DNA from 3 places in the Streptomyces sp. RLB3-17 genome. Region 2 is predicted to be linked to each of the others. Evidence: predicted binding sites of a transcription regulator. Region 2 holds the regulator's gene; each other region holds the start of a gene.
What was found. The regulator HrcA, encoded in region 2, represses chaperone genes, less so after heat shock. The targets are predictions, from matches to a motif close to TTNGCACTCNGNNNNNCNGAGTGCNAA.
Positions count from the first base shown of each region.

Region 1: a site for HrcA is predicted at 1,664-1,690, ahead of groL (chaperonin GroEL). Genes of this name have one in related genera too.
Region 3: a site for HrcA is predicted at 1,506-1,532, ahead of groES (co-chaperone GroES). Genes of this name have one in related genera too.

Region 1 covers NZ_CP041610.2:5,367,931-5,371,205, forward strand. The annotation lists gene groL (chaperonin GroEL) at 1-1,537, opposite strand, end outside; gene FNV62_RS24335 (cold-shock protein) at 1,882-2,088, opposite strand; gene FNV62_RS24340 (MoaD/ThiS family protein) at 2,549-2,824, opposite strand; gene thrC (threonine synthase) at 2,948-3,275, opposite strand, start outside.
Region 2 covers NZ_CP041610.2:4,155,563-4,158,837, reverse strand. The annotation lists gene FNV62_RS19190 (DUF3097 domain-containing protein) at 1-577, opposite strand, end outside; gene FNV62_RS19185 (MBL fold metallo-hydrolase) at 609-1,394, opposite strand; gene hrcA (heat-inducible transcriptional repressor HrcA) at 1,621-2,643, shown strand; gene dnaJ (molecular chaperone DnaJ) at 2,644-3,275, shown strand, end outside.
Region 3 covers NZ_CP041610.2:6,753,111-6,756,385, forward strand. The annotation lists gene FNV62_RS30730 (polysaccharide deacetylase family protein) at 1-627, shown strand, start outside; gene FNV62_RS30735 (polysaccharide deacetylase family protein) at 624-1,403, shown strand; gene groES (co-chaperone GroES) at 1,677-1,985, shown strand; gene groL (chaperonin GroEL) at 2,115-3,275, shown strand, end outside.

The DNA.
Region 1 (3,275 bases), 1.2 Mb from region 2:
TCAGGAACAGCGCGGCGATGGAAGCGGCGTTCTGCAGGGCAGAGCGCGTCACCTTCGCCGGGTCGATGATGCCTTCGGCGATCATGTCGACGTACTCACCGGTCGCGGCGTTCAGGCCGTGGCCGACGGGCAGGTTGCGCACCTTCTCGACGATGACGCCACCCTCGAGACCACCGTTGACGGCGATCTGCTTGAGCGGGGCCTCCAGGGCGAGCCGCACGGCGTTGGCGCCGGTCGCCTCGTCACCCGAGAGCTCGAGCTTCTCGAAGACCGAGGAGGCCTGGATGAGGGCCACGCCACCACCGGCGACGATGCCCTCCTCGACGGCCGCCTTCGCGTTGCGAACGGCGTCCTCGATGCGGTGCTTGCGCTCCTTGAGCTCGACCTCGGTGGCGGCACCGGCCTTGATGACGGCCACGCCGCCGGCCAGCTTCGCCAGGCGCTCCTGGAGCTTCTCGCGGTCGTAGTCCGAGTCGGAGTTCTCGATCTCGGCACGGATCTGGTTGACCCGGCCCTGGACCTGGTCGGCGGAGCCGGAGCCGTCCACGATCGTGGTCTCGTCCTTGGTGATGACGACCTTGCGGGCACGGCCCAGCAGGTCCAGACCCGCGTTCTCCAGCTTGAGGCCGACCTCCTCGGAGATGACCTCGCCGCCCGTGAGGATGGCGATGTCGCCGAGCATGGCCTTGCGGCGGTCACCGAAGCCCGGAGCCTTGACGGCGACGGACTTGAAGGTGCCACGGATCTTGTTGACGACCAGGGTCGACAGGGCCTCGCCCTCGACGTCCTCGGCGATGATCAGCAGCGGCTTGCCGGACTGCATGACCTTCTCGAGGAGCGGCAGCAGGTCCTTGACGTTGCTGATCTTCGAGTTGGCGATCAGGATGTACGGGTCGTCGAGGACGGCCTCCATACGCTCCATGTCGGTGGCGAAGTACGCCGAGATGTAGCCCTTGTCGAAGCGCATACCCTCGGTGAGCTCAAGCTCCAGACCGAAGGTCTGGGACTCCTCGACGGTGATGACGCCTTCCTTGCCGACCTTGTCCATCGCCTCGGCGATGAGCTCGCCGATCTGGGTGTCGGCGGCGGAGATGGAGGCCGTGGAAGCGATCTGCTCCTTGGTCTCGACATCCTTGGCCTGCTCAAGGAGGGCACCGGAGACGGCCTCGACGGCCTTCTCGATACCACGCTTGAGAGCCATCGGGTTGGCGCCGGCGGCTACGTTGCGCAGGCCCTCGCGGACGAGCGCCTGGGCGAGAACGGTCGCCGTGGTCGTACCGTCACCGGCGACGTCGTCCGTCTTCTTGGCGACTTCCTTGACCAGCTCGGCGCCGATCTTCTCGTACGGGTCCTCGAGCTCGATCTCCTTGGCGATGGAAACACCATCGTTGGTGATCGTGGGGGCGCCCCACTTCTTCTCGAGGACGACGTTGCGGCCCTTGGGGCCAAGGGTGACCTTGACGGCGTCGGCGAGCTGGTTCATCCCGCGCTCGAGACCGCGCCGTGCCTCCTCGTCGAACGCGATGATCTTGGCCATGTGAAGTGGTCCTCCCGGACTGGGGTGGATTGCTCCGGACCGCGCTGGCGCCCGCGACGGACGGCCTGCCTGCCCCGTGGTTCCTTGCACCACCTGGCCTGCGGGCCTCACCGACCCGGTCCTTCGTTATCACTCTCACCTTCAGAGTGCTAACGCCAATGATTAGCACTCGCCCCTGCCGAGTGCAAGCGCCTTCCCTTGATCCGCAGGTGAGAAGGGGCGCGCAACCCGCGCGTCGCGCCGGTGCGCGAGCGGGCCCACGACTGTGCGCGGACAGACCGAGGGGCTCGTACCCCATGGGATACGAGCCCCTCGTCACGTCGAACAGTCAGTCGGCGCGTGCTTCAGCTGGTCGCGAGTCGGACCATGTCCGCCTGCGGCCCTTTCTGGCCCTGCGAGATCTCGAAATCGACCCGCTGACCCTCTTCCAGGGTGCGGTAGCCGTCCATCTGAATCGCGCTGTAGTGGACGAAAACATCCGCACCACCGTCGACCGCGATGAAGCCGTACCCCTTCTCCGCGTTGAACCACTTGACGGTGCCCTGAGCCATGCCTAACTCCCCTATTACTGGCCCTTGCACAGGACCGCACTTCGCGGACCCGGGTCAGACCTCACCCCCCAACGGTTGGGGGTGTGCGCCGGAACGCGTCGACCGCGGCTGAATGTATCTGTCCAACTGCCGTCTGCAACAGGTCAATCGGACGAGAATTCCGGGCACGACTGATCGGAAATATAGGGAGAATTTGCGAAGATTCAGGGCAAGTCGGGCCCCATAAAAGCCATATAAGGCTCAAAAGCACGGGACACTTTGGCTACTTCTTGCCGGACTTCGGGCGCGAACTCATATGCGCCCGGCATGCAAAGTGGAGCGGGTTCCCCAACTGTACCGCGCTCAACCATGCAGAATTGCCCCCTCCGCTTCTCTCACGGAGGGGGCAATTCGATGAACTCTCGGTAATTGGCATTACCAAGGGTAACTATCTCACCCTGGGTAACGGCTCGCGAGGCGGTCAGCCGCCGGCGACGGCGGGGATGATCGAGACGCCCGCGCCGTCCGGCGTCGCCGTCTCCAGACCCTGCTCGAAACGGACGTCGTCGTCGTTCACGTAGACGTTGACGAACCGGCGCAGCTTGCCCTGGTCGTCCAGGACGCGCGCGGCGATACCCGTGTGGTTCTTCTCCAGATCCGCGATGACCTCACCGAGGGTCCCACCCTCGGCCGTCACCTCGGCCCGACCACCGGTGTAGGTGCGCAGGATGGTGGGGATGCGGACGTTGACGCTCATATCGGTGAGACCTCCCGGTCGGATTCTTGGCCTACGGCTGGGGAGCGCCCCGTAGGGGCGCGGGGAACTGCGCGACCGGCCCGCACCGGCCCGCAGCGGAGAAACAACCCTCCGAGCCAGGCCCTAAGCGAGCCCGGCCTCTCGGAAAGAGTCCAGGTTGGGACGAATGGTCGCCGTCAACCCCGTACCGGCCACCGCATCCAGCGTCTTCAGACCATCGCCGGTGTTCAGGACGACGGTGGTCAGCGTCGGGTCCAGCAGCCCGTTCTCGATCAGCTTCTTCGTCACGCCCACCGTCACACCACCGGCGGTCTCCGCGAAGATCCCCTCAGTACGGGCGAGCAACTTGATCGCGTCGACGACCTGCTCGTCGTTCACGTCCTCCACGGCCCCACCCGTGCGCCGCGCGATGTCCAGCACGTACGGCCCGTCGGCCGGGTTGCCGATGGCG
Region 2 (3,275 bases):
CGATGTAGGGGTGGCCGAGGACCAGGGCGTGATCGCTCGTGACCGACGCCGCGATACGGGACTCCTTGCTGCCGGGCACCAGGTGGTCGACGAGGACCCCGAGGCGGGCGTCCGGGCCGGGTGAGAAGTCCGCCACGATCGCGGGCAGGTCGTCGACGCCCTCCAGGTACTCGACCACGACGCCCTCGATGCGCAGATCGTCGCCCCAGACCCGTTCGACCAGCTCGGCGTCGTGGCGGCCCTCCACGTAGATCCGGCCGGCGCGGGCGACCCGGGCCCGCGCGCCGGGGACGGCCACCGAACCGGAGGCCGTGCGGGTGGGACGGGTGGTGGTGGAGGAGGGGCGGGTGAGGGTGACCACCTGGCCCTCCAGGAGGAAGCCGCGCGGTTCCAGGGGGAACACGCGGTGCTTGCCGAAGCGGTCCTCCAGCGTCACCGTGCCCGCCTCGCAGCGGATCACCGCACCGCAGAAACCGGTACCCGGCTCCTCGACCACCAGGCCCGGCTCCGCCGGAACCTCCGGCACGGGCTTGGGCTTCTTCCACGGCGGAGTCAGGTCCGGAGAGTACTGGCGCATTCGGATGACGATAGGAGAAGCCCGGCGGGGCTCAACGCGACACGCCGAAATCCGACGCGTCGAAACCCGGCGTGGCGAGACCCGGCTCGCCGAAACCCGACACGCCGAAACGCGCGGCCAGCGCGTCCCGCTGGGACCGTACGAACCCGGCGTCCACGACCGCCCCGTGACCGGGCACGTACAGCGCGTCCTCGCCCCCGAGTTCGAGCAACCTGTCGAGGGCCCCGGGCCAGCGTGACGGTACGGCATCGGGGCCCGCCTGGGGTTCGCCGGACTCCTCGACCAGGTCGCCGCAGAACACCACCGTCGGGTCGCCCGGCACCACGACCACGAGGTCGTGGGCGGTGTGGCCCTCGCCCGTCCGCACCAGCAGGACCTCGACGCCGCCGGTCAGCTCGAGTCGCCGGGTGCCCCACACGTAGTGCCGGGGTCGCACCAGGGTGTCCGCCGCGTCCTCCGCCGCCCGCGCGTCCAGCCCGCCCCGTACCGCGTCCGTGTACAGCTCCTCGCGCCCGTGCTCGTACACCTCGGCCGAGCCGCCCGCGACGAGGACCTCCGCGCCCGCGAACGCCGCCGCGCCGAGGACATGGTCGAAGTGGGGGTGGGTCAGCGCGAGGAAGGTCACACGGCGGCCGGCGAGCGCCTGCGCCTCCTCGCGCAACCGTGCGCCCTCCGCGAGGCTCGACCCCGCGTCGACGATCAGCGCCCCACCCTCGCCCACGACCAGTCCGACCGTGCAGTCCCAGACCGGAAGCCGCCGCCGTCCCACCCGCGGGGTCAGCTGTTCCCACCCCGCCTCTTCCCAAGTCACCTTCATACGCCGACGCTAGCGGGAGGGCGTGGACGCCACGACATTCGGGGGCAGGGACGGTGTGACATCGCGCGACACGTCGGTGTACGTCCGTGCACCTTGCACAAGATCGCGGGGCCGCCCTTGCCGGGGCCGTACCCACCGGCCGTAGACTGGGCCGGGGAATGCTGGCACTCGCACACGCTGAGTGCCAAGCGAGGCGCCGAGGGGTCGACAGCTGGAGGTGTGCGCGATGCTCAGTGAACGCAGGCTCGAAGTGCTGCGCGCCATCGTCCAGGACTATGTCGGCACCGACGAGCCGGTCGCGGTCGGGTCCAAGGCGCTGACCGAGCGGCACCGGCTGGGGGTCTCCCCGGCCACCGTCCGCAACGACATGGCGGCCCTGGAGGACGAGGGGTACATCGCCCAGCCGCACACCAGCGCCGGGCGGATCCCCACCGACAAGGGCTACCGGCTCTTCGTCGACAAGCTGGCCGGCGTCAAGCCGATGACCGCGCCCGAGCGGCGGGCCATTCAGAACTTCCTGGATGGTGCCGTTGATCTCGACGATGTCGTCGGGCGGACCGTGCGGCTGCTCGCGCAGCTGACCCGGCAGGTCGCCGTCGTGCAGTATCCGTCGCTGACGAGATCGACCGTGCGGCACGTGGAGCTGCTGTCGCTCGCGCCTGCCCGTGTGATGCTCGTGCTGATCACGGACACCGGGCGGGTCGAGCAGCGCATGATCGACTGCCCGGTCCCGTTCGGAGAAACGTCACTCGCGGATCTGCGGGCCCGGCTCAACAGCAGGGTCGCGGGCCGTCGCTTCGCGGACGTCCCGCAGCTCGTGCAGGACCTCCCGGACGCGTTCGAGGCGGAGGACCGGGGTACGGTCGCGACGGTGCTCTCCACTCTTCTGGAGACGCTCGTCGAGGAGACCGAGGAGCGGCTGATGATCGGCGGAACCGCCAATCTGACGCGCTTCGGACATGACTTCCCTCTCACCATCCGGCCGGTGCTCGAAGCGCTGGAGGAGCAGGTCGTGCTTCTCAAGTTGCTTGGTGAGGCCGGGGATTCGAGCATGACCGTGCGAATCGGTCACGAGAACGCGTATGAGGGACTCAACTCCACGTCCGTGGTCTCGGTCGGCTACGGTTCGGGCGACGAGGCAGTAGCGAAACTCGGCGTGGTCGGACCGACCCGCATGGATTACCCCGGCACGATGGGAGCGGTACGAGCGGTGGCACGGTACGTCGGACAGATCCTGGCGGAGTCTTAAGTGGCCACGGACTACTACGCCGTACTCGGCGTGCGCCGCGACGCGTCCCAGGACGAGATCAAGAAGGCCTTCCGGCGGCTCGCACGCGAGCTGCACCCGGACGTCAATCCCGATCCGAAGACGCAGGAGCGGTTCAAGGAGATCAACGCCGCGTACGAGGTGTTGTCGGACCCGCAGAAGAAGCAGGTCTACGACCTCGGCGGCGACCCGCTGTCCCAGTCGGGCGGCGGCGGTGCGGGCGGCTTCGGCGCCGGCGGGTTCGGGAACTTCTCGGACATCATGGACGCCTTCTTCGGTACGGCGTCGCAGCGCGGTCCGCGGTCGCGTACGCGGCGTGGCCAGGACGCCATGATCCGGCTCGAGATCGAGCTGGACGAGGCGGCCTTCGGCACGACGAAGGACATCCAGGTCGACACGGCCGTCGTCTGCGCCACCTGCAACGGTGAGGGCGCGGCGCCGGGTACCTCGGCCCAGACCTGTGACATGTGTCGCGGGCGGGGTGAGGTGTCCCAGGTCACGCGGTCCTTCCTCGGGCAGGTCATGACCTCCCGGCCGTGTCCGCAGTGCCAGGGCTTCGGGACCGTCGTCCCGACTCCCTGCCCCGAGTGCGCCGGTGACGGGCGGGTCCGGTC
Region 3 (3,275 bases), 2.6 Mb from region 2:
CGCGACGGTTTCGAGGTCACCGATCAGGAAGAGCTCGGCCTGCCGCCGGTCTTCACGACCGTTCCCACCAAGGACAAGGTCGTCTTCCTCACCATCGACGACGGCTCCGAGAAGGACCCGGCGTTCCTCAGGATGATGAGCGACCTGAAGATCCCGTACACCGCATTCCTGAGCAACTACCTGGTCAAGGACGACTACGGGTACTTCCGGAAGATGCGCGACCGGGGCGTCACCCTCAACAACCACACCCTCACCCACCCCTACCTGCCGGGGCTGTCGTACGAGGAGCAGCGGGACGAGATCTGCGGCATGCAGGACATCATGGAGAAGCAGTTCGGCAAGCGTCCGAAGGTCTTCAGACCGCCCTACGGCAACTACAACCAGGACACCCTGCGTGCCGCCAAGTCCTGCGGCATCAAGTACGCGCCGATCTGGGACGAGGAGGTCTTCGTCGACCACTGGGAGTACCGCGACTGGGACCGCGACCTGCACCCCGGCGACATCGTCCTCACCCACTTCCGCGGCAGGGAGGACTGGGACGGCACCATGCCCGACATGATCCGCCGCTTCCTGAAGCTGGTCACCGACAAGGGGTACGCGGTGGCACGGCTGGAGGACTACCTGTGAGAACGCGGGCGCTGGTCGCGGGGGCGCTCACCGCGGCGCTCCTGACCAACTGCACCGGCTGTGCCCAGTCCGTCGACCCGATCGAACGGCTGGGCAAGAAGGCCGCGCAGGAGGTGCGCAGGTCCAGGCCGAACGGCCCGACCCCGGCGACGTACCGGCACTGGGGGCTGCCCACCCCGCTCGCCGCCGCGCCGCGGCAACCCGCCCGGCCCGCCCTCCGCGGCGCGGCGCCGGGGCTGGCCCCCGTCGTGGACCGCGTACACACCCGCGACAAGGTGGTCTTCCTGACGTACGACGACGGTGCCGAGCGCGACCCGCGGTTCGTCGACATGGTCCGTGAACTGCGGCTGCCGGTCAGCATGTTCCTCACGGACAGTGTCGTCGGGCCGGGGTACGGGCACTTCGCCCAGCTGCGGACGGTAGGCGCGAGCGTGCAGAACCACACCCTGCACCACGCCTCGCTGCGGGGACTGCCCTACGCGGGCCAGCGGGCCGAGATCTGTGGCCAGCAGGAGAAGCTCAAGGCCCGCTTCGGCGTCCGCCCCCGGCTCTTCCGTCCCCCCTACGGCACCTACGACACCACCACGCTGCACGCCGCCGCCGACTGCGGGGTCGCGGCCGTCGTCCTCGGCCGGGAGCCCGACGCCCGCCGTCTGCGACCGGGTGACATCCTCTCCGGCTTCGAGGAACCCAACCTCACGGAGGCGACGATCAGACTCCTGCGGCGCATCCAGGCGGAGGGCTTCACACCGGCGCGCCTGGAGAACTACCTCTAGACCTTCGAGAGGGCAAGGGCTTGAGGGTGGCTCGCGCCGTGCGCCCCGGGCGCGCCGACACGCGCGCTGGGTGCCCAAAAACCCCACGCCACGCCGGACGCTTTGGCACTCCGCTTGACCGAGTGCTAACCGCGGTCATAGTCTCGGCCCTGGCACTCCCCCCTGGAGAGTGCCAATAGCGACGGGCAGGTCCGGCACCCGCGACGACGGATCCACCTGGTCGCCACCTCAGACAGTTAACCCCGTGAGATCTCCGAAGGGGGAGGTCGGATCGTGACGACCACCAGCTCCAAGGTTGCCATCAAGCCGCTCGAGGACCGTGTTGTGGTCCAGCCGCTGGACGCCGAGCAGACCACGGCTTCTGGCCTGGTCATCCCGGACACCGCGAAGGAGAAGCCCCAGGAGGGCGTCGTCCTCGCCGTGGGCCCGGGCCGCTTCGAGAACGGCGAGCGCCTGCCGCTCGACGTCAGCACCGGCGACATCGTGCTGTACAGCAAGTACGGCGGCACCGAGGTGAAGTACAACGGCGAGGAGTACCTCGTTCTCTCGGCTCGCGACGTGCTCGCGATCATCGAGAAGTAGTTCGCCGAGCTTCACCGTTCCACCCAGTTTTGCAGTGAACTGCGCCCCTGGCCCCCGCGACCATAACCAGCCGGGCGTCGGGGGCGCGGTTCGTTCACCCCAGTTTTCCGAGAGGGCTGAATCGCTCCCATGGCGAAGATCCTGAAGTTCGACGAGGACGCCCGTCGCGCCCTCGAGCGCGGCGTCAACAAGCTTGCCGACACGGTGAAGGTGACGATCGGCCCCAAGGGCCGCAACGTCGTCATCGACAAGAAGTTCGGCGCACCCACCATCACCAACGACGGTGTCACCATCGCCCGCGAGGTCGAGCTCGACGACCCGTACGAGAACCTCGGCGCCCAGCTGGTGAAGGAGGTGGCGACCAAGACCAACGACATCGCGGGTGACGGTACGACCACCGCCACCGTGCTGGCCCAGGCGCTCGTCCGCGAGGGCCTGAAGAACGTCGCCGCGGGTGCCTCCCCGGCGCTGCTGAAGAAGGGCATCGACGCGGCCGTCAAGGCGGTCTCGGACGAGCTCCTCGCCACCGCGCGCCCGATCGAGGAGAAGTCGGACATCGCCGCCGTCGCCGCGCTGTCCGCCCAGGACCCGCAGGTCGGCGAGCTCATCGCCGAGGCGATGGACAAGGTCGGCAAGGACGGTGTCATCACCGTCGAGGAGTCCAACACCTTCGGCCTGGAGCTGGACTTCACCGAGGGCATGGCCTTCGACAAGGGCTACCTGTCCCCGTACATGGTGTCCGACCAGGAGCGTATGGAGGCCGTCCTCGACGACCCGTACATCCTCATCCACCAGGGCAAGATCAGCTCCATCCAGGACCTGCTGCCGCTGCTGGAGAGGGTCATCCAGTCCAACGCCTCCCGGCCGCTGCTGATCATCGCCGAGGACGTCGAGGGCGAGGCCCTGTCGACCCTGGTCGTGAACAAGATCCGCGGCACGTTCAACGCCGTCGCCGTGAAGGCCCCCGGCTTCGGTGACCGCCGCAAGGCCATGCTCGGCGACATCGCCACCCTCACCGGTGGTCAGGTCATCGCCGAGGAGGTCGGCCTCAAGCTCGACCAGGTCGGTCTGGACGTGCTCGGCAGCGCCCGCCGTGTGACCGTCACCAAGGACGACACCACCATCGTCGACGGTGGCGGCAACTCCGAGGAGGTCCTCGGCCGGGTCAACCAGATCAAGGCCGAGATCGAGAACACCGACTCCGACTGGGACCGCGAGAAGCTCCAGGAGCGCCTCGCGAAGCTGGCCGGCGGCGTGTGCGTGATCAAGGTCGGCGCCGCCACCGAGGTC